DNA from 2 places in the Janthinobacterium sp. SUN128 genome. Region 1 is predicted to be linked to the other one. Evidence: riboswitches for the same ligand, from Rfam matches in the RefSeq annotation. Region 1 holds a riboswitch; the other holds the start of a gene.
What was found. A riboswitch is a leader RNA that binds a small molecule or an ion and turns the genes downstream of it on or off. The one in region 1 is predicted to bind thiamine pyrophosphate.
Positions count from the first base shown of each region.

Region 2: another riboswitch for thiamine pyrophosphate. It lies ahead of thiC (phosphomethylpyrimidine synthase ThiC); the one in region 1 lies ahead of O3297_RS12690 (TonB-dependent siderophore receptor).

Region 1 is NZ_JAPWHY010000001.1:2,801,955-2,816,899, forward strand. It holds gene O3297_RS12670 (sensor histidine kinase) at 1-377, shown strand, start outside; gene O3297_RS12675 (Imm26 family immunity protein) at 503-982, opposite strand; gene O3297_RS12680 (hypothetical protein) at 1,076-1,381, opposite strand; gene O3297_RS12685 (iron-containing alcohol dehydrogenase) at 1,524-2,681, shown strand; TPP riboswitch at 2,760-2,857, shown strand; gene O3297_RS12690 (TonB-dependent siderophore receptor) at 2,943-5,120, shown strand; gene O3297_RS12695 (ATP-binding protein) at 5,121-5,669, opposite strand; gene pnuC (nicotinamide riboside transporter PnuC) at 5,669-6,280, opposite strand; gene O3297_RS12705 (DUF2867 domain-containing protein) at 6,367-6,885, opposite strand; gene O3297_RS12710 (TetR/AcrR family transcriptional regulator) at 6,953-7,600, shown strand; gene O3297_RS12715 (hypothetical protein) at 7,637-8,128, shown strand; gene O3297_RS12720 (hypothetical protein) at 8,156-8,689, opposite strand; gene O3297_RS12725 (S46 family peptidase) at 8,801-10,948, opposite strand; gene O3297_RS12730 (PAS domain S-box protein) at 11,036-13,165, opposite strand; gene O3297_RS12735 (chemotaxis protein CheB) at 13,162-14,945, opposite strand, start outside.
Region 2 is NZ_JAPWHY010000007.1:23,421-38,365, forward strand. It holds gene O3297_RS27195 (ankyrin repeat domain-containing protein) at 1-3,003, shown strand, start outside; gene O3297_RS27200 (porin) at 3,487-4,536, shown strand; gene O3297_RS27205 (bifunctional diguanylate cyclase/phosphodiesterase) at 4,546-6,630, opposite strand; gene O3297_RS27210 (Crp/Fnr family transcriptional regulator) at 6,866-7,606, shown strand; gene O3297_RS27215 (ATP-binding protein) at 7,651-9,555, shown strand; gene O3297_RS27220 (response regulator) at 9,584-10,390, shown strand; gene O3297_RS27225 (hypothetical protein) at 10,430-10,684, shown strand; TPP riboswitch at 10,793-10,908, shown strand; gene thiC (phosphomethylpyrimidine synthase ThiC) at 10,988-12,901, shown strand; gene thiS (sulfur carrier protein ThiS) at 12,922-13,125, shown strand; gene O3297_RS27240 (thiazole synthase) at 13,151-13,945, shown strand; gene O3297_RS27245 (hydroxymethylpyrimidine/phosphomethylpyrimidine kinase) at 13,945-14,709, shown strand; gene thiE (thiamine phosphate synthase) at 14,720-14,945, shown strand, end outside.

The sequences.
Region 1 (14,945 bases):
ACGGCGCGCATGCGATGGGCAACCCCACCGACCTGCGCCGCGTGCTGAACAACCTGATCGAGAATGCGCGCCGCTATGGCAAGACGCCGGGCAGCGACGTGACGGAAATCGACATCGCCTGCCAGGTGCGCACCAGCCACGGCGCGAAAAAGGTCATCATCGAAGTGCAAGACCACGGCACGGGCGTGCCGGCAGAAAAGATCGAGCAACTGATGAAGCCGTTCACCCGCCTCGACACGGCGCGCGGGCAGGCAAACGGCGCCGGCCTGGGCCTGGCCATCGTCGACCGCGTGCTGCTGCGCCATGGTGCCGAATTGCAAGTGCGCAACCGCGAAGGCGGCGGCCTCGCGTTTCAGATCAGCTTGCCAGCGGCGTAGGTCGGATCAGCGAGGCCTTGCCTCGCGTAATCCGACAACATTGTCGGCTGTTCCTGTCGGATTACGCGCCAGGCGCTAATCCGACCTACGCTACCGGCTCCGGCGTTTTCGCCGCCCGACAACGGTCAAGCGGACGCCTGCTCTTGCGCCAGCAATTTATTCATCAGCAATTCCGTCGCCCCGTAGCCGTACAGGGAATCGCTCTCCATGCCCGGCGTATCGAAGGGGATCGATTCCTCGCGGTTCAGCTTGGCAGGGTCGGCGTCCGCATAGCTGGCGCGCCAGGCGCGCTGCAAGGATTCATTGCGGCGGATAAAGGCCGGCATGGGCCAGGCGTCGCGCTCCCAGTGGAGGCTGTCACCCAGCAGGGGCCAGCGCTCGTTGAGCAGGGCCATGTCGCCCGTGCGCAGGCGACGTACGGCCTGTTCCGGCCGCAAGCCTTCCAGCTCATCGAGCGTCGGCAAGCTGTCGCGCTTCGGCCCGAACATATACGCCAGCATGATGCGCCCGGCAGGCGCCCTGCGCGCCACCACGCCGACGGCATAGCCGCCGCCCGGCAAGGGCACGGCAAACCAGCTGCCTTCTCGGTATGGTAATGATCTCATCGTTGCAAACTCCCCCAAAATCGTGTTCGGGGCACAGTCTACGCGAAACGATGCAAAAGTGGCGCATGGTACGCCACAGCAACAAACCAATAGTTACAATATTTTCTCGTCATAGTGATACTGGGCAACAATCGGTCCCGCCTTGAACAGCGCTTCCTTCATGGCCGCGTCCAGGCGCGCATCGCGGCGGCGCATCCATTCGAGCAGCATGGCCGCTTCTTTGCGGCTGGTGTCGCCCGCATGCGCCAGCACGCGGCGCAGTTCCGGGTCCGTGCATGCCTCGAAACGCTGGCTGTTCAAGTCCAGCGCCTGCAGCGCGGCGATGGTGGCGCCGATGGCGCGGTGCATATCGAGCGCGGTGGCCGGCAAGCCGGATTCTTCCAGTGGGACGTTGGTCATGCGCATTCCTTTTCGCGTGGTGGTGACATCGGCTGCATTCTCCACCGCGCGGGCGAAAAGCTCAAGCGTCCACGACACGTTTCCACCCGTTCGGCCATAATCATGGCTCAGCAACAGCCTAAACCCCAGCGGCAGGAGCCCCATGTTCAATTTCGACTTTTACAATCCGACGCAAATCCTCTTCGGCCAGGGCCAGATCGCCGCCATCACGGCGCTGATCCCGCCGCATGCCAGAGTGCTCATGACGTATGGCGGCGGCAGCATCAAGCAGAACGGCGTCTACGATGAAGTCAAGGCGGCGCTGGCCGGCCATACCTTGCTGGAATTTGCCGGCATCGAACCCAATCCCAGCTATGAAACCCTGATGCAGGCCGTGGCCATGGTGAAAAGCGAGCGCATCGATTTCCTGCTGGCCGTCGGCGGCGGTTCCGTGGTCGATGGCACCAAATTCATCGCCGCGGCCGCCCTGCACGAGGGCGAGGCGTGGGACATCCTGGCGAAAGGCGGCAAGATCGTCGAGGCCGCCCTGCCCTTCGGCACGGTATTGACGTTACCGGCCACGGGTTCCGAAATGAATGGCTCGGCGGTGATCACGCGCAAGGCCACGCAGGAAAAGCGCTCGTTCATGAGCCGCAAGGTGTATCCGAAATTCTCCGTGCTGGACCCGTCGAAAACGTTCACCTTGCCGCTGCGCCAGGTGGGCAATGGCGTCGTCGATGCGTTTGCGCATGTCATGGAACAGTATTTGACCTACCCTGTGAACGCGTCCGTGCAGGACCGCTTCGCCGAAGGCATTTTATTGACCTTGATCGAGGAAGGCCCGAAAGCCCTGTCGCACCCGGACGACTACGACGTGCGCGCCAACGTGATGTGGAGCGCCACCCTGGCCTTGAACGGCCTGATCGGCGTGGGCGTGCCGCAGGACTGGTCCACGCACGCCATCGGCCACGAATTGACGGCCTTGTATGAGCTCGACCATGCCCAGACCCTGGCCATCATCCTGCCCAGCATGCTGCGCGTGCGCAAGCAGGCCAAGCGCGCCAAGCTGCTGCAATACGCGGCCCGCGTCTGGGGACTCGACGGCGGCGACGAGGATGGCCGCATCGAGGCCGCCATCGCGCGCACGGAATTCTTCTTCCGCCACATGGGCGTCAAAACGCGCCTGGCCGACTACGGCCTGAACCACGCCAGCGTGGATGCCGTCGTGTCCGCCCTGGAAGCGCACGGCATGACGGCGCTGGGCGAGCAGCGCGAAGTGACGCCCGCCGTCAGCCGCAAGGTGCTGGAACTGAGTCTGTAGCGCAGTTTGCAAATTCCAGCCACACTGTTGTAAAACGGTCAGCCAGGGGGACAGCTGGCCGTGGTTCATGCTAAGCTGTCATTTCGCTAGGGGTCCTGGAGCAGTCATCCGGGTGAGAGATACCCTTCGTACCTGATCTGGATAATGCCAGCGAAGGAAAGCGCAAAGTACCTCCCTCCTTTGATAGCTCCTGCGTTGGCGCCAGCCGAACAAGCAGCCTGCCGTGCTCTTTACAGAGACGGCTTGAACCACGAGCAATCTATGTCCACACCGAATTTATCTGCGCATTTTTCCCGTCCTGTACTGACCCTGGCGATCCTGCACGCGTTTGCCGCGCCTGCCTTTGCTGCGAACGACACCGCCGAAGCCGCCGATCCGCAGGCCCAAAACATGGCCGAAGTCGTCGTCACGGCCAGCAAGGCGCCGGCCGCCAAGCGCGCCTCCGTGGGCGGCTTTGCCGACGCGCCGCTGCTGCAGACACCGGCGTCCGTCACCGTCATTTCGCAAAAAGACATGCAGGACTTGCAGATCCGCAATCTCAGCGATGCCGTCAAGCTCGACGCCAGCATCAACGAGTCGTACAACGCCGTCGGCTACGCGGAACAGTTCACCATCCGCGGCTTCAAGCTCGACACGAACTCCAGCTACCGCAAGGATGGCGTAGCCATTCCTGGCGACACGCAAATTCCGCTGGAAAACAAGGAACGCATCGAAGTCTTAAAAGGCCTGGCCGGCTTGCAGGCAGGCGTGGCCGCGCCTGGCGGCGTGATCGACTTCATCGTCAAGCGCCCCACCGCCGCACCGCTGCGCACCGTCACCGTGGAAGCGCGCGAACGGGGCACCGTGTATGGCGCCGTCGACCTGGGCGGACGCCTGGAAGACACGCGCTTCGGTTACCGCGTCAACGTGGCGGCCGAGCGCCTGCGTTCCTACATCAAGGGCGCGGACGGCAACCGTCGGTTCATTTCCGGCGCCTTCGACTGGCAGATTTCCCCGCAAGCCCTGCTGCAGCTCGACGCCGACTACCAGGACAAGGCGCAGGTCACGGCGCCCGGCTTCCAGCTGCTGAGCAACGGCAGCCTGCCGGCCAACATCAGCGCCGACGCCATGCTCAACAAGCAGCCGTGGACGCATCCGGTGGAAACCGTCACCAGCAACCTGGGCCTGCGCTTCCAGTACGCCTTCAATGACGACTGGCACGCCACCCTGTCCGCCAACCAGCACTCGTTCAAGCGCGACGACTACACGGCGTATCCGTATGGCTGCAGCCCGGAAGGCTGGGCGCCCGTCTTCTGCAGCAATGGCGATTTCTCCGTATGGGACTTCCGCAGCCTGGGCGAAACGAAAAAGCCGCTGAGCGCGCAAGCCATGATCCAGGGCAAGTTCGCCACCGGCAGCCTGCGCCACGAATTCACTGCCGGCGTGTCGTACTTCAACCGCAAGGACCGGGCCGGCAAGTACGTGTACGACGAAGTGGGCATCAGCAACATTTATCGCCCCGTCATCGTCGTGCCATCCGACGGCGTCACGGGCCCCGTGCGCCTGGTACGCAACGACAAGGAAAAATCCGTCTTCGTGCAAGACATCGTCAGCCTGGCGCCCAACTGGAAGCTGCATGGCGGCCTGCGCCACATCAATGTGGATGGCTACCAGTATGTGCTCAAGGCCGACACGGAAATCCGCGCCAAGCACGACTTCCTGTTGCCGAACGTGGCGCTGGTGTACAACCCGCAAGACAATATCGCCGTGTATGCATCGTATTCGCAGGGCATGGAGCACGGCGGCACGGCCGACCGCTACGCGGAAAATGCCAATGTGGAACTGACGCCGAGCCGCTCGAAGCAGGTCGAATTGGGCGTAAAGGCGGACCTGACGCCGGACTTCATGGTGGCCGCCACCCTGTTCCAGATCCGCAAAGGCCTGGAATTCAACCAGTACCTCGACAGCAGCATGAGCACCTACAACTTCGTGCGCGCGGGCCAGGCCCAGCACCGTGGCCTGGAATTATCTGCCCAGGGCAAGGCCAGCGCCAACCTGAACCTGGGCGCGTCCATCACGGCCCTGAACAGCCAGCAATCAGGCACGGGCAGTGCGGACTACGATGGCAAGCGCGTGCCCAACGTGCCGGCCTTCAAGGCGGCCGTGCACGCGAACTACGCCGTGCAGCAGGTGGCGGGCTTGAGCGTGAATGGCAGCTGGGAATATGCGGGCAAAAAGGCGTTTGAAAACAACAACACCACCTTCGTGCCTTCGTACAGCGTGTTCAACCTGGGCGCCGCCTGGGCCACGCGCCTGGCCGGCACGCCAGCCGTGCTGCGCGCCACCGTCAACAACGTGACGGACAAGTTCTACTGGCGCGATGTGACTCCGGAAGCAGGCGGCTACCTGTTCCCGGGTGCAAGCCGCACCTTGAAGGTGTCGGCGCAATTCGACTTTTAATTAAGTTGACGTAGAGGCAGGCGCCGCATCGAGCGCCTGCTGCAGCAAGGGCGCCGCCTGTTCCAGGCGCGCCTCCAGGCTGTCGTGCAGCACGTGGTAGGCGATGCCGCGCGCATCGAGCTCGTCGAGCAGATAGCGGTAGATCAGCTGGCGCACGGCTTCCGACTCGCGCTGCAAGCCGTCGGCCACCCACGGGCTGTCGGGCGCCGTCACCAACGTCAGGTCGTACTGCGTGGCATCGGCCAGCGCCGCCAGCGGCGCATCGGCGCCATTGAAATAATGGCGGCTGTAGACCACCGTCATCAACGGCGTCGTATCGCAAAACAGGAAGTGGCGCGCCTGCGCGGTGGCAGCCGCTTCACGTTCGACTTGCGTTCGCGCAATGCCAAACTGGTCGGCTGCGACGGGCACCCGGCCCTGCTTCTCGACAAATTCGCGCAAGTATTCCGGCACCCAGACGGTGCCGTAGCGTTCGGCCAGGGCGGCTGCCAGGGTCGACTTGCCCGACGATTCCGCGCCCAGGATGTCCACGCGCACGCAACGCTCCATCACTTGAGGACCATCGCGCTCGGCGCGGCCGGGGCCGACTTTCTCCACGCCAGCAAGCCGATGATGGCCATCACGACGAAGAAGGCATACAGCACGGCCGTCAGGGTCAGTCCCTTGTGCAGGTATAGCCACACATACAGCACGTCGACGATGATCCAGGCGATCCAGTTTTCCAGTTTCTTGCGCGACAGCAGGAATTGCCCCACCAGGCTGCCGGCCGTGAGGAAGCCGTCCGCGTGGGGCACGTCCGTATCCGTCGTCGTCAGCAGCCAGGCGATCAGCAGAAAACCGACCAGCCAGCCCGCGGCGCACGCCATCCAGCCGCGTCCATCGAGGCGCGTGACGGGCAAGGTCTTGCCGCCACTGGCCGGGTGCAGCCACTGGTACCAGCCCCAGAACGAGACGCTGATAAACAGCAGTTGCAAGGCCATGTCGCCATACAGGCGCGATTCGAAAAACACGAAACCGTAGGCGGCCGAGGAAATGATGGCGAACAGCCACGCCCAGTGATTCTGGCGGATGTTCAGCGCAACGGTTGTCAATGCCAGGACAAAGGAAATCAGTTCAAGCGGCGTGGTGGCAAAACCCAGCAGGAGAAGCGTATCGTTCATGGGAATCGTGATGAGGCTGGTGGTGCAGTATGCAATACCAGCCATGAATAAGCAAGATTGCCCGCACCGCCGCAGCCCTTCCCTACTCAGGCAAAGCCCCCCTTGACGGCGCGCGCCAGCGTACGCCGCACGATCAGCTTGTGAAATGGCCGGATCACCAGGATGTAGGTACGCCCTATCCAGTTATGGCAATGCACGACGGTGGAAAAGGTAACGCTGCCATGCAGCCCCGCGTCCCGGTTGCGCAGCACGGACAAACGGAAGTCCAGGTGGCTATCGTCCTCGCCCACGATGATTTCATCATCGCTGACGGCAAAGATGCGGAAGATGCCGATGCGTCCATCAGGCTTGGCCGCCAGCTGTCTTGCCGTCTTGATGCCGAAGGGTGAGACTATCGTGTCGCGCACCGCCAGCAGCCACTGCGCCCAGCGCGGCTGGCTGCATAGCACCACACGCGCCAGGGCCTGCATATCCATCTGCCGTACACCAGCGCTGGGCAGGCCGACGGCATACGCGTCGGCCAGGTTGCTGCCCGGATACAAGGGGGCGATGCTGGCGCCTGGCGGCAAGGCCACGGCGCGTACCACGTTGCTTATCTCTTGCATGTGCTCTCCATGTGTTCAGTGATAACATGGCCATCATACACGACAATGTGAACAGCGATAACATAGAATGACAAGCACAAGTACTTACCATCACGGCAACCTGCGCGACACCCTGGTCGCCGCCACCATCGCCCAACTGGCGCAGCAAAGCGACGCCACCCTTTCCCTGCGCGAACTGGCGCGCACGGTGGGCGTGTCGATCGCCGCCGTGTACCGCCACTTCCCCAGCAAGGAAGCCTTGCTGGCCGACGTGGCGGCAGCCGGCTTCGCCAGCCTGATCGCCAAATGGGAGGCAGAACTGCCGCCGCAGGGCAGCCTGCCCTCCGAACAGCGTTTTCAGCTGCTGGGCCAGCAATACATCGAATTTGCCCTGGCCGCGCCAGCCCACTACCGGCTGATGTTCGAACACCAAGACGTGCGCCAGTTCCCCGCCCTGATGGAAGCGGCGCAAGCATGCTTCCAGTACGTGCTGCAGACGGCCGGCGCGGCCGTGCGCGAAGCGGGCCTCGACCCGCGCTGGGACAAGGCCGCCGCCAGCGCCGGCTGGTCGCTGGGCCATGGCTACGTGATGCTGCTGCTCAGTGGCCGCCTGGCCATGGCGGACGGCGGCGACGATTTGTCGCCGGCGATGGTGCCGCGCTTTTTCCAGTTGCCGGTGGAGGCGTTGCGGCAGGCTGCCTTGCCAGGCGGGGCAACCGCAATCAAGTCAGATTGACCCAGTGATCGGCGAGTGCCAACGTCAGGAACTTTCATGCACAACATATCGATAGACACGCTCTCGGTGACCGCCAGGCAATGCATTGCCGTAAGCTGCCTGCAACGCTTTTGCCAGCGCTTTGACATTCACCATCCGGCGCTGTCCGCATTCGCCGAACACGTGTGGAAAGTGGCGCAGATCGCGCCTGGGGATTTTTCGGCATGGGAGCATGGTTTTGCTTCCCTGGCGGTGACCGGCATGGGCGACCCCTGGCCGGATGACATCCGCCTGGCCATGCCCGGGCACCTGCTCGGCACGCTGGAGCAGCTTGTCGGGCATGTGCTGGAAACGAGCGCCTGCACCTGGTATGGCGATGACCTTCCGGCAAGCCGGCGGCAGCTGGAAGCCGTCCTTGATATCTGTGCCAGGCACGGCGTGGCGACGCCACCGCTTGCGCACTATGTGCAGCACGATGCGGCGCTGCGCGGCAGCTGGGGGCCGATGCTGACGGACGCGGAAGTCAGGCGCTGGCAGGCCCTGCTATAGCGCGCGGCCTGCAATGGCGGCGGAGGCTCACGCCGGCAGGCCCTGGCGCACCTGGTCGAGCAGCCGCTCCTCTTCCTCCGTATCGGCGTCGATCTGCGTGACCACGGTCCAGAATTGCGGGCAGGTCTTGATCTGCTCGAAAGCCTGGCGCGTTTCAAGCCGCACCATGGTTTTCCTCAGGCTGTGCAGATAGCCCTCCTCGATGGCATCGAGCAGTTCGTCATCGGCAGCGTCGATCAGCTCGAGCAGCGCGCCTTCGATCCTTGCATACCCCTCCTCCCACAGCTGGCCGATTTCCGGCACGTCGACTTCGATGCACTCGTTCGACCAGTCCGGAGGATAGTAATCGCGCTCCCGATTGGCGGGATCGGTGTCAAGGCTCAGCGAAAGGGATGGGAACGACACGGCGTTGAAGGCAAAGGCGGAAAATGCCTGATCCTTGAATGGGGACGCGCCCAGCAAGGCCAGCGACGCGCTGGCCAGCTTGAAGCAGGTTTCTTCGACGTCGTATGCTGTTTCAAACGTTTGCCAATCAGGCGGCGAATCGGGAGTCAGGGGCATGGCGGGCCTGTCGGAAATGAATAAGGGTGAATGGGAATTATACGTGGCGCCGCCGCAAAAAAGCCGCATCGGCCCTGCGGCGGATGCGGCTTTTATCCCAGCTGGGAAAAATTACTTCTTGGCAGCCTTCGGATACTTGATGGTCATTTCCTGCAGCAAGTTATCCGCATGGTCCACTTCCTTCATCACCCACAGCATGTAGCGGATGTCGAGGTGGATGGCGCGCGTGATGGCCGTGTCGAAGTACCAGTCCTTGGTGATCGATTCATACGTCGAATCGAAGTTCAGGCCGATCAATTCGCCACGCTTGTTCATCACGGCCGAGCCGGAATTGCCGCCCGTGGTGTCGGCGCTGGTGAGGAAGTTGACGGGAACCGTACCCAGTGCCGGGTCGCGGAACTGGCCGTAGCGTTTTTGCTTGACGGCGTCAATCAAGCCTTGCGGCGCTTCGAACGGGGCCTTGCCCGTGACTTTCTCGACGATGCCTTCCACGGTCGTGAACGGTCCCTTGGTGATGCCATCGCGCGGCGAGTACGGCGATACCGTGCCATACGTGACGCGCAGGGTCGAGTTGGCGTCAGGATAGACCGGTTTGCCTTGCGACTTTTTCCAGGCAATCACGGCTTGCATGTATTGCGGAATCACGCGTTCCAGGTTGCCGTCGATTTCCTTGCGGCGCTCTTCCAGCGCCGCCTCGACGGGCTGCAACTTGATGGCCAGCGCCATGAAGGCGTCGTCGGACTGGGCAACAGCGGCCTGGTCCTTTTCCAGCCAGGCCAGGCGCTTGGCCGTGTCAGCCAGTTGCGTCTGCTGGTACAGGGCCGCCACGGCAGCTGGCGCCGGCAGCAGCGCGTCCAGGCCTTGCGGATGGCTCTTCGCCGCCAGTTGCGCGTAGCGCTTCAGACCGGCTTCAAAACGCGCCTGGTCGACCTTGTTGACATACGACTGTTCCAGACGGGCCAGACGGGCCTTGATGAAAGCCAGGTCGCGCTGCTGGAAGCCCGATTCGCGCTCGGCGTCCGCCTTCTGGCGCTCCAGCGACAAACGGTAGAGGGTGCGCGCGCTTTTCAGCAAGTCGCTGTTGGTGGCCACGCTCCAGGCGAACTCTTCTTCGCTCAAGGCCATGTCGCTGGCGATCGCCGCGTCCAGTTCGGCCAGCAGGGTCGGCGACACGTTCGGCTGCTTCGCATACCAGGCGCGGAACTCGGCATCCTGCACGTCCTTGATGGCGGCGATGTCCTTGCGCGCGAAACCATCGAGCAAGCCCTGGGTTTTCTTCAGCACGTTGTTGATGCTTTTCACCACGCTCGCATAGCGCACGGCAGCGGCCGCGTCGCCATTCGTGGCGTCAGCCATCACGGCCAGGTCCGCTTGCAGTTCCGACACTTTCAAAGGGAAGGCCGTATCGCGCGCGAAGCGGATTTCCGCCGGCAGCTTGTAGCGGCTGGTGCGGCCGGGGTAGCCCGCCAGCAAGATGCCGTCACCGGCTTTCAAGCCTTCGGCCGAGACCACCAGGAAATCCTTCGATTTGTACGGCACGTTGTCGGGCGACGGGTCGGCCGGACGGCCATCCTTGCCCACGTAGGCGCGCAGGAACGAATAATCGCCCGTGTGGCGCGGCCATTCGTAGTTGTCGATATCGCCGCCGAAGTTGCCGATCTTGTCCGATGGCGCGTACACGAGGCGCACGTCGCGTATCATCATCTGGCGGATGCGGTAGTACTCGAGGCCGCGGTGGAAGGCAGGCACTGAGCAGCGGTACATCTTGTCCGTTTCGCATTCGGCGATCAGGTCCTTGATACGCTTTTCCACGGCTTCGTGGCGCGCGCGGCCGCTCATGTCGGCCGTCAAGCCTTTCAAGACGCGGTCGCTGACGTTCTCCACCTTGTCCGTCACATACACGAGGCTGTTCGGACCGCCCGGCAGCTCTGCGGCGCGCGTCTTGGCCAGGAAGCCGTTGGTGATGTAATTGTGTTCCGGCGTGGAATTGCGCTGCACGGCGCCATACGCGCAATGGTGGTTCGTCACCACCAGGCCGGCGTCGGAAACGAAAGCGGCCGAGCAGCCGCCCAGCGACACAATGGCGCTCATCGGGTGCTTGCTCAGGTCAGCCAGTTTTTCTGCAGGAATTTCGATGCCGACCCGTTTCAGTTCGGCTTTCAGCTGTGGCAATTGGTGTGGTTGCCACTGCCCTTCGTCGGCGTGTGCGCCGGCGAACGCGCCCAACAAGGCGACTGGTAAAACGATTGTTTTGAACAAGATATGCCCCTCCATAAATAGCAGGCGAAAGTATAGCCTGTCCAGGCGGCATGAGTCGGCAAAAATTAACCCATTGCAATTTCTGTATCAGGCGGCCGGCCGCCCCGTCCCCTGCAAGGGAATCTGCAGGGCCAGGCGGCAACCGGCGCCCGATGCCGGCATGCCGACCTCGAATTGCCCGCCCAGCGCCGTCACCCGCTCGGCGATGCCGATCAGGCCAAAGCACTGTTTCTTGCGCTGCTGCTGCGGCGTGATGCCGATGCCGTTGTCGCTGATGGCCACATACACGGCGCAGGCATCCGAGCTGAGTTCGATCTCCACCTGGCTGGCCTGGGCATGGCGCATGACGTTGCTGAGCGCTTCCTGCACGATGCGGAACAGCACGATCTCGACCTGGCTGCCGATGGCGGAAAACAATGCCTCGTCGCGTATCAGCAGCTGGCAAGCGACGCCGCTGCGCTTGCGGAAGTCGCCCACCTGCCACTCGATGGCCGCTTGCAAGCCAAGGTCCAGCGCCATCGGGCGCAGCTCGTTCATGATGCCGCGCACGCTCTTGATGGTGGTGTCGACGTTGCTGAGCACGGCGCCGACGCGGCGGTGCAGGCGCGGATGGGAACCTTCCGTGCGCGCGCTGAGCATGGAAATATCGATGCGCAGCGCCAGCAGGTTTTGTCCCAGTTCATCGTGGATATCGCGCGAAATGCGCTTGCGCTCGTCCTCCTTGGCCGTTTCCAGGTGCAGCGCCAGCTGGCGCAGCTGCGCATGCGACTGGCGCAGGGCACCATCCATCAGCTTGCGTTCGGTGATATCCGTATGCGCCACCACCACGCGCAGCGGCCCTTCGCCGAGAAAGCGGCTGATCCTGGCCTGCGACCAGCGGGGACCGGCGCGCGTGGCAAACTCATACTCGAGCGCAAACGTGTCCGCATTGCCGGCAATGACGGCGCGAATGCCGGCGGCCAGCTCGCGCCCGGCGCTGCGCTGCCAGCGCGGGTCCAGCTCGCAAAACTCCAGGTAATTCTGCGGTTTTTGCATCTGCCCGACAAAATCCAGGCACGCCTGGTTGGCATGCGCGACGCGGCCCGCCCGGTCCAGCACCAGCACGCGGTCCGTCAATGAATCGATGGTGGCGTGAAAGAAGCGCTCCGCATCGCGCAAGGCTTCCTGCGCCCGCTCGCGCTGGTGTACTTCCAGCTGCAGATGCTGGTTGGCCCGCAGCAATTCGGCCGTGCGGTCGACCACCCGCTGGTCCAGCTCGCGGTGCAGCTCGCGCAAGTCCGCTTCGGCCAGCTTGCGCTCGGTGATGTCAGAAAACACGCCGACGAAATGGCTGATCGCGCCATCCGGGCTGCGCATGGGCGTGATCGACAGCGACTCGACGAAGCGCTCGCCATTCTTGCGGCGGTTCACCAGTTCGCCATACCAGCTGCCATCCTGGTGCAGGCTGCGCCACATGGCTTCATAGAAATGCGGCAAATGCGTGCCGCCGCCGAGGAAGGACGGATCGCGGCCGATGGCTTCCTCCGCCTGGTAGCCGGTAATGGTAGTGAAAGCGGGATTAACGGAAATGATGCGGTTGGCACTGTCCGTCACCAGCACGCCTTCGCGGATACTGTCGAGTATCACAAAAGCGCGCCGCAAGGCCGATTCGCGCGCGTGCTCGTCGCCCAGGTCCGTCACCACCATGCGCGCCGTGGCGCTGTCCGCATCGTAATTGGCTTCGATGCGCACCATGCCGCTCATGCCACCCGCTTCGCCTTCGAACAATTGCGCTTCAAGCACCTGGCGCGCACCGTTGGTAAAGACCGCATCGAGGAAGCGGCGGAAGTCCCCTTGCGCCTGCGGCGCAACGAATTGCTCGAAACGCCGTCCCAACAGCCGGTTCTTGTCGCGCTGCAGCAAGCCGCAGGCCGCTACGTTGACGCGTGTGATGACACCCCCGCGCGCCAGCGAGAAATAGCTGACGGGCGCCTGCTCATACAGCTGCGCATAACGGTCGCGGCTGCTTTCAAATTCATTCTTCAGCTGCTCCAGTTCGGCCAGGGCCGCGCTCTGCATTTCCAGCTCGATCTGGCTGACCTGCAGCTCATGCAGCTGGCGCATCACGTCTTCATTCGACTGCGGCGGCGCTACGGGCTGGCGCTGCTGCGCCGCCAATTGCCCGGCCTGCTCTCGCAATCTGGCCGGCCCGCCCTCCTCGTCGAATGGTTCGCTCATGACGCGCTCTCTCCTGCTTTCCCGTCTGCCACGGCGCCGGCCTGGATCTGGCGCAGCTGGGCCTCCAGTACCTTTGACTCGGTAATGTTAATAAAGGTCACGACCACACCATCAATGACATTTTCCACCGTGCGGTACGGCATGATGCGCACGTTGTACCAGCGCCCGTTCTTGGTCTGCACCTGCCGCTCGCAAAACACCAGACTGCGGATGACCTCCAGCGCGTCCACTTCCAGGTTCGGGTAGGCGAGGTCGTTGACGATGTCGCTGAGCGGACGGCGCAGGTCCGTCTGGATCAGCTTGTAGATTTGCGTGGCCGGCGCCGTGAAGCGGCGGATGCGCAGCTCACTGTCGAGGAAAATGGTGGCGATATCGGTACTATTAAGCAGATTTTTCATGTCGCTGTTGACCAGCGACAAATCGTCGACCTTCGATTGCAGCTCCGCATTGACCGTGTACAGTTCTTCGTTCAGCGACTGCATTTCTTCCTTCGAGGTAGTCAGCTCTTCGTTCGCCGATTGCAGCTCTTCATTGGTCGATTGCAATTCCTCGTTGGCCGATTTCAATTCTTCGCGCGAGGTCTGCATTTCATCGCGCACGGCCTGGATTTCATTGCGTGCCTGGATCAGCTGCTGTTCCAGTTCCAGCACCTTGGGATTCAGCGAGCGGCCCCGGCGCGGGGTGGCGGCCAGCGGCATGCTGGCAAACGTCACGAAGAGCATGCCGCGCAGCGCTTCGGGCTGGCGCAAGGCTTCCGCCGTCAAATCCACGGCCTGCGCCTGCCCTGCGTGATCCTTGAGCAGCAAGCCTTTCAGGCGTACCAGGCTGTCGCTTTGCAGCGCCTGCTTGATCAGACCCGCCAGCTCGTAACGCAGGCCATCGCGCGCCATGGCGTGGATATTCCAGTTGGCCTTGCCTGCCGCCGGCTCCAGGAAGGCGCCCGTGCGCCCGTTGATATACAGGATGTCCCCATCCTGGTTCAGCAGCACGGCCGCAGGCGAATATTTCTGGAGCAATAATTGCTCGACATGGGATTGGATTTTTCCAGTCATGCTGACTTCTCTCGTGTCGCTGGGGGTAGGAGGAGTGGCCGACGATACCTTCGTGGGGAAGTACGTCAGCAAGCGCTGGCGCGCCAGGTTGTCGAGCCGGCGGTACAGCCGGGTCGACGTCGTCAGCGGCGCGAACAGCTCGGAAAAATGTCCGGGCGTGTCGGCGCTGCCCAACAGCAAAACGCCGTCGCGGTTCAAGGCGTAATGGAACAGGGGAATCAAACGCTGCTGCAACTTGGCATTGAGGTAGATCAACAGGTTGCGGCAGCACAGGATATCGAGCTTGGTAAACGGCGGATCGGAAATGATGTTTTGCTGGGCAAAGATGATCATGTTGCGGATCTCTTTCCTGACCAGGTAATCGGTCTTGTCCTGCAAGAAAAACCGTTCCAGGCGCTCGGCCGACACATCGCTGCTGATCGTTGGCGGAAACCGGCCCTGGCGCGCGCGGTCGATGGCGTCGGCCGACAGGTCGGTGGCAAAAATCTGCAGGCTGTACTTCGATGGCGGGTTGCTGCCGGCTACCACTTCATGGAAGACCATGGCCAGCGAATACGCTTCCTCTCCCGTGGAACAGGCAGGAATCCAGGCCTTGAAGGCGCGCCCTTCCGGGTGGGCCGCGAGCATTTGCGGCAAGACCACCATTTTCAGGTATTCCCACACTTTCGGATCGCGGAAAAAATTCGTCACGCCGATCAGCAATTCCTTGAACAGCAAGTCGATTTCCA
Region 2 (14,945 bases), on a different contig from region 1:
GATCGGGGCGTGCCACAGGACTATGTGCTCGCTTCCATGCTGAGCCAGCTGGCGGCGGCGGGTGGGGAAGCGGGGGCTGCTGCCGCCGTGGCCGGCTGGGCAAAGGCGATGAACGCGGCGCAAAACGCCGAGGCGAATCAGCTGGCGCGGGCTTGGAAAGTGGGCATGCCGCTGCCGCAGCTTACCGTGCACGGCATGGAACGCGTGATCCATTATGTGCGCGAGGCGCGCGACAAGCTGCCGCCGACGCCCGAGGTGCAAGCGCTGTTCGACGCCGCCAGCGAGGGCGATGAAGCAGCCTTCGGCAAGCTGCTCGCCAGCGTCGCTTCGCCGGGCGCCTACCGGAGCGGCGAGTATACCTTGCTGCACGTCTTGATCTTGCCCGCGTACAGCTTGGTCGAAGCGGAACAGGCGTGGCAGAAGGCGCAACCGCGTCTGGACGATGAATTGCTGCAACAGATGCAGCGGCGGGCGCACCGCGAAGCGCAACGCGAGCGGCACGCCGCGCTGCTGCCGGCCAGGCTGCGCATGATGACGCTGCTGTTGCAGCGCGGCGTGCCGGTCGATGAAGGCACCGGGGGCAGGAGCGTCGCGCCCCTGCATCTGGCGGCCATGTATGGCAATGCCGCGATGGTGCGCCTGTTGCTGGCCCATGGCGCCGATGTCCGGCACTACGGCGCCGGAAACGATACGCTGGCGCCGCTGGAATACGCGCTGCAGCAGGAAGCTGCGGGCATTGTGCCGGAATTGCTCGACGTGGATGAACGTACGGCGAACATGATCGCCTTGTTGGACGCTGGCTCTGGCCTGCCCTATCTGGTGGGCGACCAGCGCATGGCAGAGTTGCGCCAGGCACAGAAGGCGAAAGACGGCGCGGTGCGGCCAGCCGAACGGCCGCAGGCCGATGACGTGCTGTGGAGCCGCTTGCTGGGCCTGACGCGTGGCACCGAAGTGCTCGATAAAATGCTGGCCACGGGCACCACGCCCGAGATCGACGACAAGGGCAAGTCGCTGTACGCCTACGCCGCCGAAGCGGGCAACGCCGGCGCGCTGGACTGGCTCAAGCAGCGCGTGCCCCGGCATGATGCGAAAGGCAATGACCGCTGGCTCGATGCCGCGATGCGCGCCATGTACCAGCACCAGCCGGCGTCCGAGGACGTGCTGCGCCAGCTGGTGATGCCCGGCATGCCGTGGGCGCAAGTCGGCCCCGCAGCCGAAGGGTTGCACGTGAGAAAACTGACGACGCTCGATACGCTGCACCTGGAAACGGAGACGCTGCTGTGGCATGCCGTGCGCAGCCAGCGGCCCGACTGGGTCGCCCGCCTGGCAGCGATGGGCGCGCCCGTCGTCAGCGACGGCTATCGTCCCCCCTTGCTCGCGGCAGTCGAAAATGGCGATGCGGCGATGGTCAAGCTGCTGCTGGACCTGGGCGCCGATCCGCTGGGCGGGGAATTCCCCGTCTTGAGGACGGCGCTGAAACTGAAGCCGACGCTGGAAAACAATACCGTGCTGACCTTGCTGCTGGCCGCTGTCACGGCGCGCCAGCCGCCAGCAGACATCAAGTGGTCGCCGCTGGACGAGGCGCTGCGTTCCGTGCGCGATGCGGCCGGCGTCGAACGGGTACGCCTGATGCTGGCGGCCGGCTTGCCGGCCAGCCAGTTGAGCAATAACGCCGCCATGCTGGCCGTGGCGTCGCCGCAGCGCGCGCTGGCGCCGCTGTTGCTGGAACACGGCATGTTGCGGCGCGCCGACGGCGTGCGGCGCGCGCCGGGCGATGCAGCGGTGCTGCGCCAGGCACTGCGGGCGCGGCGCGGCGATCTGCTGCCGCGTCTGCTGGACCTGGGGCTGGACCCGAACTGGCGCGGCGCGAATCAGAAGAGTGCGCTGGAGCAAGCCATCGTCAGCGGCGAGACCGAGGCCGTGCGCCTGTTCATCGCGCGCGGCGCGCGGATCGATGACAGCACGGAGCACGCATGGGGTGGTGCGCTGGACCTGGCTACCGCCAGCCTCGACGCCGATATCCTGGCCCTCGTCGCGGGCGGCTCGACGCTGCCGCTGGACAAGGTGTGCCTGCCGGACACGTCGAACCTGGTCAACATCGTCATGAATGCGTCCGACGCGTATTGGAACTTGCTGCTCCAGCAGGGTTTTGCTGCCGCGCCGCAGCGGTGCGAGCACGCCATGGCGCCGCGCCTGATCACCGCCTTTGCCGACGAACCGGGGGGCATACTGGCCGGCTGGCTGGGCCAGCGCCTTGCCGCGCGCCTGCCGCGCTTGGCCGGCGGCCTGCGGCAACTCGCGCCGCAGGACTGGAGCGCGCTGCGCGCCGCAGGGCGCGACGACATGCTGGCCATCCTGGCGGCCGGCGGCTGGCAGGTGCCGCCCGCCGCGGTTGCGGCCGCGCCCGTACACAAGGACAAGGCTGCCGACCTGGCGCTGCAACGGCGTTTGACGGGACGCTATGCGCTGGGGCGCAAGACCGAGGCCGCGTCGCAGATCGTCCTGCGCGCGGACGGGCGTTTCCGTTACCAGATGGTGTACGGCGCCGATGAGCAAGCTGCGCAGGGGCGCTGGTCGGTGCTGGACGGCGAGCTGCTGCTGCAGGGCGATGGGGCATCGCCCGATGCGCCCTTTGCGTTGTTGCCGCCGCGCCCGGGCGACGCCACCACCGGCCCGGCCCGCATCATCGTCGAATATCGCGACGAGGCCGTAGCCGATATCGGCCTGGCGGCGCTGGGCGATGCGCCCGCGTTTGCCAAAGGCGTCAGCGGCAAGCAGCCGTGGCAGGTGCCGTTTGCCGGGCCGCTACGGCATCTGGTGCTGTCCCATCCGGAAGCGGGCGTAGCCACGGTGGCGCTGCCGGCCCGGCAAGGCCTGCTGCGTTTTGCGCTGTATCCGCCGCGCTCGGGCATGCGCGATTTCCACGCTGTCATCGGCATCGAGGATGGCAAACTGGCCTGGAATCGCGATGGGCAAATGCTGTCGTACGACAAGGTGAAGTAAGCGCGGCCGTCGCCTGGGCATGGTGGCTGTCCCGGCATCGGGAGGGGGCCGTAAGCCCGTGTTTTGGCGGCCTGGCGAGTCGTTTTACTGCAACAGAACGGGGATCACGGCGCTGCCGATGCTATAATATCGGCCTCGGCGCCTCCTGCCTCATCCTTGCGGACGGCGCCAGCAGACGCGGTTGTATCAACGTTTCATATCCAACACGCGTCCGCGTCTCAAGGCCAGCGCATCTGCGATGCCAGCCACTTTCAGAGCGTCCCCTGCGGGCTGGGCGCCTGAGCCACGCGCACCGCCAGCGGTGCACCATTCACGGCGGAATCAAGGCGGCTCGTCATTGCACGCCGCTGCCGCCACAGCTTAGCCAGGAATGTTGTTATCTGGCCCGTCGTCTTTCGATACGGCATGTTCCACAGCGCCTGGCCGCTGTGGCGATGCCATGGCCGCGCGCTTTCCCGGTTTTGCCTGCATAAGGAAACCAGCATGAAAAAACTCTCGATCAGTGTCGGCCTCGTTTCGACCATCGCCACCCTGGGCGCCTTGCCTGCCGCCCATGCCCAGTCCTCCGTCAACGTGTATGGCTTGATGGATGCGGGCCTGGTGCAGGAAGGCGGCGTCAGCAAGCTCACCAGCGGCGTGTCGGCCGGTTCGCGTCTGGGCTTGCGCGGCACGGAATCCCTGGGCAATGGCTTGCAAGCCGTGTTCACGCTGGAAGCGGGTGTCCTGAGCGACACGGGCCGCTCGGACCAGGCAGGCCAGTTGTTTGGCCGCCAGGCGTTTGTCGGCATCGACAGTCCGCTGGGCATGCTGACCGTGGGCCGCCAGTACAACCTGCAGAGCCAGGCGCTGACCGACGTGGCCGATCCGTTCGAGGGCGGCATGGCGGGCGCGTCGACCAACCTGGCCGGCTATTCGGCCACGCGCATCGACAATACCGTGCGCTACACCTCGCCCGAGCTGCGCGGCGTCACGGCTACGGTCATGGTCGGCTTTGGCGAACACACGGGGATTGCGGCGGACCAGCGTTCGCTGGGCCTGGCCCTCGGCTATGTCAACGGTCCATTGACCTTGCGCCTGGCGCGCCAGAGCCGTGCCGGCGAGCCGGGCAAAGCCGACGTGAACAACACGATATTGGCCGGTAACTACAACTTCGGCGTGGCCACGGCGTTTGCCGGCTATGGCCGCAATACGGGCGATGGCAGCAGCATGTTCTTTGCGGAAAATCCGTACGGCGCGGCGCAGGCGCCGGCCCAGTCCACCGACAGCCGCGACGCCATCGTCGGTGTATCCGTGCCGCTCGGCGCGACTACCCTGCTGGCCTCGTATGTGCGCAAGGATGACCGCGACGCTGCCAACCGCGATGCGCAGCAGCTGGCCATCGGCGCCACGTATGCCTTGTCCAAGCGCAGCAAGGTGTATGTTGCCTACGCGCACATCCGTAACCGCAACGATGCCGCCTACATGGTGGGCAATGCCACCGAAGTGGGCAGCGGCAACCGCGCCTTCAACGTCGGCCTGCGCCACGCGTTTTAAACCGTCACGCTAGGCGGGCAGCATGCTGCCTTCGTGCAGCAGCGCTTCGAAGGCGGGGGCGGCCAGGGGGCGGCTGAACAAATAGCCCTGCATCTGGTCGCAGCCTTGCTGGCGCAGGAAGGCCAGCTGCTGTTCCGTTTCCACACCTTCGGCGATGACTTTCAGGCGCAAGCTGTGCGCCAGTGAAATGATGGCGCGCACGATGGCGGCGTCGTCGTCGCTGTGCGTGATGTCGCTGACGAAGGTCTTGTCGATTTTCAGCACGTCGATAGGGAAGTGGCGCAAGTAGGCCAGGCTGGAATAGCCGGTGCCGAAGTCGTCGATGGACAATTGCACGCCCAGCGCCTTCAAGTTGGCCATGATGGCCGTGGCTTGCTCCACGTTATGCATGACCATGCTTTCCGTCAATTCCAGTTCCAGATGGGCCGCATCGAGGCCTGTCTCGGCCAGTGCCTGCGCCACCGCGTGCAGCAGATTCCTTTGCTTGAATTGTCGCGCCGACAGATTGACGGCCAGGCGCAGCGGGCCATGGCCGGCCAGTTGCCAGGCGCGCGTCTGGGCGCACGCCGTGCGCAGCACCCAGTCGCCAATGGGGGTGATCAAGCCCATTTCCTCGGCCAGGCCGATGAAGCTGGCAGGTGGAATACGCCCCAGTTGCGGATGTTGCCAGCGCAGCAGCGCTTCCATGCCCACCACGGCGCCGCTGGCCAAGTCCAGCTGGGGCTGGTATTCGAGGTGGAATTGCCCGCGTTCCAGGGCGTGGCGCAACTCGCTCTCCAGCCCCAGGCGCTCCAGGGTGCCCGCATTCATGCCCGAGGCATAGAATTGCCAGTTGCCCCGTCCCTGTTCCTTGGCGCGGTACATGGCGATGTCGGCGTGCTTGATCAGGGTGTCGGCATTCTGTCCATCATCGGGATACACGGCCACGCCCATGCAACAGCTGAGAAAAAATTCATATTCGCCCAGTTGCAGCGGTTGCGCCACGGCGTCCTGGATGCGCTGCAGAATGGCCGCGCCCGGTTCGCCATTGCCATGCTGGGGCAGCAGCAGCACGAATTCGTCGCCGCCCAGGCGTGCCACCGTGTCGACTTCGCGCGTGGCGTCGCGCAGGCGTTCGGCCACGCTTTTCAGCACCAGGTCGCCTGCATCATGGCCCAGGGTATCGTTGACGAATTTAAAGCGGTCGAGGTCGATGAAAACCACCCACAGGGGAAGGCCGCTGCGCCGCGTCACGGCCATCGCCTGCTCCAGCCGTTCGCGCAGCAGTGCCCGGTTGGCCAGGCCCGTCAGGATATCGTGCCTGGCCTGGAATTCCATTTCCTGTTCGAAACGCATGACGGTGCTGATGTCGTATTGCGCCACGACAAAGTGACTGAGCGCGCCATCGCCATCGTCGCGCACGGGCGCGACGAACAGCTCGCTCCAGTAGCTGCTGCCATCCTTGCGGAAATTGCGCACGATGGCCTTGCCTTCGCGCTGTTCGCGCAGGGCCGCCGTAATGGCGTGCATGTCTTGCCGCCCCTGCTCGGGACCCTGCAAGTCTTCCAGGCGCTGGCCGATGACTTCGCCCGCCGTATAGCCGGTGATGCGCTCGAAGGCAGGGTTGACGTATTCGATCAGATAGCCCGGTGCGTCGGCGCTGCACAGGATGATGGCATTGGCCGACACTTCGATGATGCGTTCGCGCAGCCGCAGCGACTTTTCATTGTGCATGCGCGCGGCGATGTCTTCGGACAGGCGCAAATTGGCAAACTGCAGCGCCGCCGTGCGCTCGCCCGTGATGCGGGCAATCACGGAATTGCGCGAGACCAGCTGATACACATACGCGGCCGCCAGCAGGCTCGACAGCACACCACCGAGCAGCACATACAGCGAGCCGCGATGGCTGGCGTCCAGGCCCATGCCTTTGGCCGGCAGCAGGGCGGCGCCCAGCGTGTGCCCGCTGGCATGGTACTGCAGCAGCAGCCGGGCACTTTCCGCTTCGATCTGGCGTGCCGAGACGTAGCACAGGGCCGTCAGGCACAGCCCGAACGCCAGGGTGAGCAGGGCCGAGGTAGAAACAGAAATGGAGATGCGCTTGAAGAATGATTGCATGGTGGCCCCGTGGCAGCGCCGGTGCCGATCCATGATCAGGCAGGCCGGGCAGTGACTGACTGTAGGGCGGGCGGCGAAATGTCGTCCGTTCGCTACCGAACGGACGGGCATGCCGACAAGAAATATAGTCGGGTCACTGTGCAAGCGCTGTGTTACGCTGCACTACATGGCGACCCTCGTTCGGACGCCTTTCAACTATCCCCTAGCTGACGACTGGAAAACAGGAAACCTGCCCATGTCGAGTCCGCATGCCCAGTTACACAACCCGAATCAAAACCATTTGCTCGCCGCCATGCTCGACGCCGATTTCGCGCGCCTGGCCCCCCACCTGGAGCAAGTATCCATGCTGCTCGGTGACGTGATCTACGATTCGGGCGACAAGCTGCAGCATGTGTACTTCCCCACCACGGCCATCGTTTCCATTCACTACCTGCTGGAAAACGGCGGCTCGTCGGAAATTGCCGGCGTCGGCAATGAAGGCGTCGTGGGCGTGTCGCTGTTCATGGGCGGCAATTCGACGCCGAGCCGCGCCGTCGTGCAGACAGGCGGCGTCGGCTACCGGCTGAAGGCGCATTTGTTGATGGAAGAGTTCGACCGCGCCGGTCCCGTCATGCGCTTGCTGCTGCGCTATACGCAAGCGCTGATCACGCAAATGTCGCAAACGGCCGTCTGCAACCGCCACCATACGGTGGAGCAGCAGCTGTGCCGCTGGCTGCTGCTGACCATGGACCGCCTGCCGAACCGCGAGCTGACGATGACGCAGGAGTTGATTGCCAACATGCTGGGCGTACGCCGCGAAGGCGTGACGGAGGCGGCCGGGCGCCTGCAGGCGCGCGGCTTCATCAGCTACCGGCGCGGCCATATCTCCGTGCTGGACCGTGCCGGCCTCGAAGGCCATGTGTGCGAATGCTATGGCGTGGTCAAAAAGGAATTCACGCGCCTGTTGTCGGATGTGCGCCAGCGCCAGGCGCACTGAACACCGCATCTTTTTTTTATCGTTGTTACAGCTCAGGCTACCCCATGCAATCTGTTGAAAACATTCCCCCGCGCGCACCGTCGCGCTGGCCCATGGCGCTGGCGTTTTCGTTCAGCGCCATCGTGCTGCTGGCCATCGGCCTGCTGGCCTGGCGCGCGCCGTTCGAGACGGCATGCGTCATCGACGCGCTGGTCTTCTTGCTGCTGATGCTGCTTGTCGCGCTGTACCGGCGCACCTTGGCGGCCAGCCTGCCGCGCCAGCTGCTCAAGGCGGGCGCCTTGCAGGATGCGATTTTCAACAGCGCCAATTTCTCGTGCATCGCCACCGATGCGCAGGGCGTGATCCAGATCTTCAACGTGGGCGCCGAACGCATGCTGGGCTATGAAGCGAGCGACGTGGTGGACAAGCTGACGCCGGCCGGTATTTCCGATGCGCAAGAAATCGTCGCGCGCGCGGCCGCCCTCAGTGCCGAACTCGACAGGGTCATCACGCCCGGCGTGGAAGCGCTCGTGTTCAAGGCCACGCGCGGCATCGAAGACATTTATGAACTGACCTACATCCGCAAGGATGGCAGCCGCTTCCCGGCCATCGTCTCCGTGACGGCCTTGCGCGACGTGCAGAACAAGGTCATCGGTTACTTGCTGATCGGCACGGACAATACGGCACGCAAGCAGGTCGAGGCGGAACAGGCGCTGCTGGACCAGCGCCTGCGCGAACAGCAGGCGTATACGCGCTCGCTGGTAGAGACCAACAATGCGGAGTTGAAGAAGGCGCGCCTGGTGGCGGAAAAGGCCAACCGCGCCAAGTCCGAATTCCTGTCGAGCATGAGCCACGAATTGCGCACGCCCCTGAATGCCGTGCTGGGCTTTGCGCAGCTGATGGCGTCCGACGTGCCGCCACCGAGCCCGCCGCAGCAGCGCTCGATCGAACAAATCCTCAAGGGCGGCTGGTATCTGTTACGCCTGATTAACGAGATCCTCGACCTGGCCATGATCGAATCGGGCAAGGTCACCTTGTCACAGGAAGCCATGTCCCTGCTCGACGTGCTGCAGGATTGCCAGGCGATGATCGCGCCGCAGGCGGAAAAGCGCGGCATCCGCATGCACTTCCCCCGCTGCGGCCAGGCCTTCTATGTGCATGCGGACCGCACGCGCGTGAAACAGGTGATGGTCAACCTGTTGTCGAACGCCATCAAGTACAACCAGGGCGGCGGCACCGTTACCGTCGATTGCAGCCAGCGCGGCGCCAAGGTGCGGGTCAGCGTGCGCGACAGTGGCGTCGGCCTCGATGCGGGCCAGGTGGCACAGTTGTTCCAGCCCTTCAACCGCCTGGGACAGGAAAACAGCACGGAAGAGGGCACGGGCATCGGTCTCGTCGTCACCAAACAATTGATCGAATTGATGGGCGGCACCATCGGCGTCGACAGCACGGTGGGCGTGGGCACCACGTTCTGGTTCGAGCTCGCTTCGAGCAGCGCGCCGGCATTGGTGCTGGGCGATGGCGACGCGCTGCCGCAGGTGCAGGTGCCGCAGGAAAGCCAGCGCACCTTGCTGTACGTGGAAGACAATCCCGCCAACCTGGCGCTGGTGGAGCAACTGATCGCCCGCCGCAGCGATTTGAAGTTGCTCACAGCCATCGATGCGCACCTGGGTATCGACCTGGCGCGCACGTATCAGCCGGACGTGATCTTGATGGATATCAACCTGCCCGGCATCAGCGGCTTCGGCGCACTGCATATCCTGCACGACGACCCGCTCACCAGCCACATTCCCGTGATGGCCCTGTCGGCCAACGCCGTGCCACGCGACATCGAGAAAGGCCTGGAAGCGGGTTTCTTCCGCTATTTGACCAAGCCGATCAAGGTCGTCGAGTTCATGGATGCGCTCGACGTGGCCCTGCACCATGCGGCCGCGCACGGCCTGGCCGACGACACTCACGCAGTACGCTAATTCAGCACTTAATTTTAGGAATACCGCCATGCTTCAAGCCACCGAGATCCTGAACGCCAGCATCCTCATCGTTGATGACCAGGAGGCCAACGTCATGCTGCTGGAACAGGTGCTGCGCAATGCCGGCTATACGCGCATCACCTCCACCATGGATCCGCAAGCCGTGCATGCGCTGCACCAGCAGCACCGTTACGACCTGATCCTGCTCGACTTGCAGATGCCGGAAATGGATGGCTTCGAGGTGATGGAAGGCTTGCGCGACATCGAGGCGGGCAGCTATCTGCCCGTGCTGGTGATCACGGCCCAGCCCGGCCACAAGCTGCGCGCGCTGCAAGCGGGCGCCAAGGATTTCGTCAGCAAGCCCTTCGACCTGGTGGAAGTGAAAACGCGCATCCACAACATGCTGGAAGTGCGCTTGCTGTACCAGAAGCTGGCCGAATACAACAAGTCGCTGGAACAGATGGTGGAAGCGCGCACGGCGGAGCTGCGCGAAAGCGAAGCGCGCTTCCAGCGCTTCACGGAACTGTCGTCCGACTGGTACTGGGAACAGGATGCGCAAGGCAATCTGACGCGCTTTTCCGGTCCCGTGGCCGAAATGCTGGGCATTGGCAGCGAGGAAGAGCCACAGCGCTGGAATGCCACCGAACGCGCGCTGCTCGACGCAAAAATTGCCGCACGCGAACCGTTCCTTGATTTCATCTACAGCCGTGCCAACCTCGACGGCAGCACGCAGTACCTGCAAGTGAGCGGCGAACCGATGTTCGACAATGGCAGCCGCTTCATCGGCTACCGCGGCATCGGCCTCGATGTCACGGAGCGCTTGCGCATCGCCTGATTTATACTTGGTGCCATCCACATCCACAAGGAAAGCATCATGGCTGACAAATCTCCCTCCTATTGGTTCCCCGCCAAGACCTATGGCTGGGGCTGGGGCCTGCCCATCACCTGGCAAGGCTGGCTGGTGTTCCTGGCCGCGCTGGCGCTGTTCGCCTGCGGCGCCTTCCTGTTTCCGCCGCAAACCATGCTGGTCGGCTATATCGTCTATGAAGTGGCCATCGTTGCCGTGCTCATTTTCATCTGCCAGCTGAAGGGCGAACCGACCAGCTGGCGCTGGGGCAAGAAGAAATAAGCGCGATAGCGTCTGTTGCAATGCAGCAGATGCGCAAAGACGACACCTGCAAGAAATCATCTGGCCACGCGGCGTGAACCGCGTATAATTGGCTCGCTGCCGCAAGGCGGCAAACGCTAGGGGTCCTGCCTTTCGCTGTGGAAACACGGTGCAAGCGCGGGTGAGAAATACCCTCCGAACCTGATCTGGATAATGCCAGCGAAGGGAAGCTTTAGGATGAACGCACCCCGCTTTTCCGCGTGCGCGCAGCCGAACCTCCTTAGCTGGCTCCAGGCTTAAAAACAGTCTAGCCAAGGAGCCAAAATGAACGCCAACCCGAAATTCCTCTCCGCCACCGCCACGGTCGACGAAGCCGCCATCGCGCCGCTGCCCAATTCGCGCAAGATTTACGTGCAAGGCAGCCGGCCCGACATCCGCGTGCCCATGCGCGAGATCAGCCAGTCCGATACGGAAGCGTCGTTTGGCGGCGAAAAGAATCCGCCGATCTACGTCTACGACACCTCCGGCCCCTACACGGACCCGGACGTGCAGATCGACATCCGCTCTGGCCTCGATACGCCGCGCCTGCCGTGGATCATGGAACGGGCCGATACGGAAGAATTGCCCGGTCCGACCTCCGATTACGGCATCGCCCGCCTGGCGGACCCGAAACTGGCCGAGCTGCGTTTCAACTTGCACCGCAAGCCGCGCCGCGCTATTGCCGGCAAGAACGTGACGCAAATGCATTACGCGCGCCAAGGCATCATCACGCCGGAAATGGAATTCGTTGCCATCCGCGAAAACATGCGCCGACAGGAGTATTTGCGCGAACTCAAGGCTTCCGGCCCCATGGGAGAACGCCTGGCCGACCTGATGGGCCGCCAGCATCCTGGCCAGTCGTTCGGCGCCAGCATCCCGGCGGAAATCACGCCGGAATTCGTGCGCGAGGAAATCGCCCGCGGCCGCGCCATCATTCCCGCCAACATCAACCACCCGGAAGTGGAACCGATGATTATCGGCCGCAATTTCCTCGTGAAGATCAATGCGAATATCGGCAATTCCGCCGTAACGTCTTCCATCGGTGAGGAAGTGGAAAAGATGACCTGGGCCATTCGCTGGGGCGGCGACAATGTGATGGATCTGTCCACAGGTAAACATATCCACGAGACGCGCGAATGGATCGTGCGCAACAGCCCCGTCCCAATCGGCACCGTGCCCATCTACCAGGCGCTGGAAAAGGTCAATGGCAAGGCCGAAGATTTAACTTGGGAAATTTTCCGCGACACCCTGATCGAGCAGGCCGAGCAGGGCGTCGACTACTTCACCATCCACGCGGGCGTGCTGCTGCGCTATGTGCCGATGACGGCCAAGCGCTTGACGGGCATCGTCTCGCGCGGCGGCTCCATCATGGCGAAATGGTGTCTGGCGCACCATCAGGAATCATTCCTGTACACGCATTTCGAAGAGATCTGCGAAATCATGAAGGCGTATGACGTGTCGTTCTCGCTGGGCGACGGCTTGCGTCCCGGTTCCATCTACGACGCCAACGACGAGGCGCAGCTGGGCGAACTGAAAACCCTGGGCGAACTGACGCAGGTTGCGTGGAAGCACGACGTGCAAGTGATGATCGAAGGTCCGGGCCACGTACCGATGCAGCTCATCAAGGAAAACATGGACTTGCAGCTGGAGCAGTGCGGCGAAGCGCCGTTCTACACCCTGGGACCGTTGACGACGGATATCGCGCCCGGCTACGATCACATCACCTCGGGCATCGGCGCGGCCATGATCGGCTGGTATGGAACGGCCATGCTGTGCTATGTGACGCCGAAGGAACACCTGGGCCTGCCCAACAAGGCGGACGTCAAGGATGGCATCATCACGTACAAGATCGCGGCGCATGCGGCCGACCTGGCCAAGGGCCATCCGGGCGCGCAAATCCGCGACAACGCGCTGTCGAAAGCCCGCTTCGAATTCCGCTGGGACGACCAGTTCAACATCGGCCTGGACCCGGACAAAGCGCGCGAATTCCACGATGAAACCCTGCCCAAGGATTCGGCCAAGGTGGCGCATTTCTGCTCCATGTGCGGCCCCCATTTCTGCTCGATGAAGATCACGCAGGAAGTGCGCGAATACGCGGCCGGCATGGGTATCGCGGAAGATAAGGCGCTCAAGCAGGGCATGGAAATCAAGGCCATCGAATTCATCAAGAACGGCGCCGAGCTGTACCGCAAGGTCTGAAGGAGAGCGTGATGCCTGCATTGATATCCATCACGCTCAACGGCGCACCGCACCAGGTGCCGCCGGGGCAAACCCTCGATCAATTGATCGCCGCCCTGTCGCTGGAAAACCAGGCGCTGGCGCTGGCTGTCAACCGCAACGTCGTGCCGCGCAAGGCGTGGCAGGACCGGGTCCTGGAAACTCAGGATCACGTGGAAATCGTACGCGCGATTGGCGGCGGTTAAATTGAGAATAGACAAGGAAACGCACATGAACACCGCAACAAATAACGACCTGCTGACCATCGCAGGAAAACAGTACCCATCGCGCCTGCTGGTGGGCAGCGGCAAGTACAAGGATTTGCCGCAGACGCGCGAAGCGACGGATGCGGCGGAAGCGCAGATCATCACGGTGGCGATCCGCAGGGTCAACATTGGCCAGGACCCGAACGCGCCCAGCCTGCTCGATTTCGTGCCACCGGACCAGTACACGATCTTGCCGAACACGGCCGGCTGCTACAACGCAAAAGATGCCGTCTACACCTTGCAACTGGCACGCGAGCTCCTGGGCGGGCGCAATCTGGTGAAGCTGGAAGTGCTGGGCGACGAAAAAACCTTGTTTCCGCACATGCCGGAAACCCTGGTCGCGGCCGAAGCGCTGGTCAAGGATGGCTTCGACGTGATGGTCTACTGCAGCGACGACCCCATCCAGGCGAAGATTCTGGAGGACATCGGCTGCGTGGCCGTCATGCCGCTGGCGTCGCTGATCGGCTCGGGCATGGGCATCCTGAATCCGTGGAACTTGTCGCTGATCATCGATCAGGCGAAAGTACCCGTGCTGGTGGACGCAGGCGTGGGCACGGCGTCGGATGCGGCCATTGCCATGGAACTCGGCTGCGATGGCGTGCTGATGAATACAGCCATCGCCGGTGCGCGCGACCCCGTGCGCATGGCGCATGCCATGAAGCTGGCCGTGCGGGCCGGGCGCGAAGCATTCCTGGCGGGGCGCATGCCGCGTAAATTCGCTGCTTCGCCATCGTCGCCGATGGCGGGCCGGCTGGCGTGATGGCGCGACGGCGTCCCACCGTGCTCGTGTTTGCCGGCGCCGATCCGTCGGGCGGCGCCGGCATCGCCGCCGATATCGTGGCGATTGCCGCGCAGGGCGCGCATGCCTTGCCTGTCATCACGGCGCTGACGGTGCAGGACAACGACCGCGTGTTTGCTGTCGAGCCTGTGGCCCCGGAATTGCTGCGCCGACAGGCGCAGGCGCTGATCGACAGGATCGCCATCGATGCCGTGAAGATCGGCATTCCCGGCAGCGCCGCGAATGCGGCCGTCATTGCGCAACTGATCGCGCAATTGCGGCTGGTCTGGCCGGATTTGCCTGTCGTGCTCGATCCCGTGCTGGCCAGCGGCCATGGCGACGTGCTCAGCCGGGACGACGCCGTGCTGGCGCTGGCGCCCTTGCTGCCGGTGACTACCGTCATCGTACCGAACGGGCCGGAAGCGGCGGCCCTCGGCGGCGAGAAAAACCTGCGCGCGCAAGGCTGCAAGAACGTGCTGGTGACGGGCGGCCATGGCGAAGGCGAGGTGATCGTCAACCGCTGGCACGATGGCGAGGACAGGGCGCGCGAGTGGCGCTGGCCGCGCCTGCCCGGCGAATTCCACGGCAGCGGCTGTACCCTGGCGTCCGCCATCGCGGCGCGCCTGGCACTGGGCCAGGCATTGCCCGAAGCGCTTGATGGCGCGCAAGCCTATTGCCATGCGACCCTGGCCGGCGCGTATGCGGTTGCGCCAGGCCAGCTGATGCCGCAACGATTCATTCAATAAGGAAAACATCATGCGTGGACTGTATCTAGTTACCCCGAACTGGGATGACACCGACCGCCTGCTCGATATCACGGAACAGGCTTTGCACGGTGGCGTGGCCCTGCTGCAATACCGCCACAAGAGCGCCGAGGCGGAACAGCGGCGCGAGCAGGCGGGCGCCTTGCTGGCACTGGCCCGCAAATATGGCGTGCCTTTCATCATCAACGATTTTATCGAGCTGTGCGAAGAGCTCGACG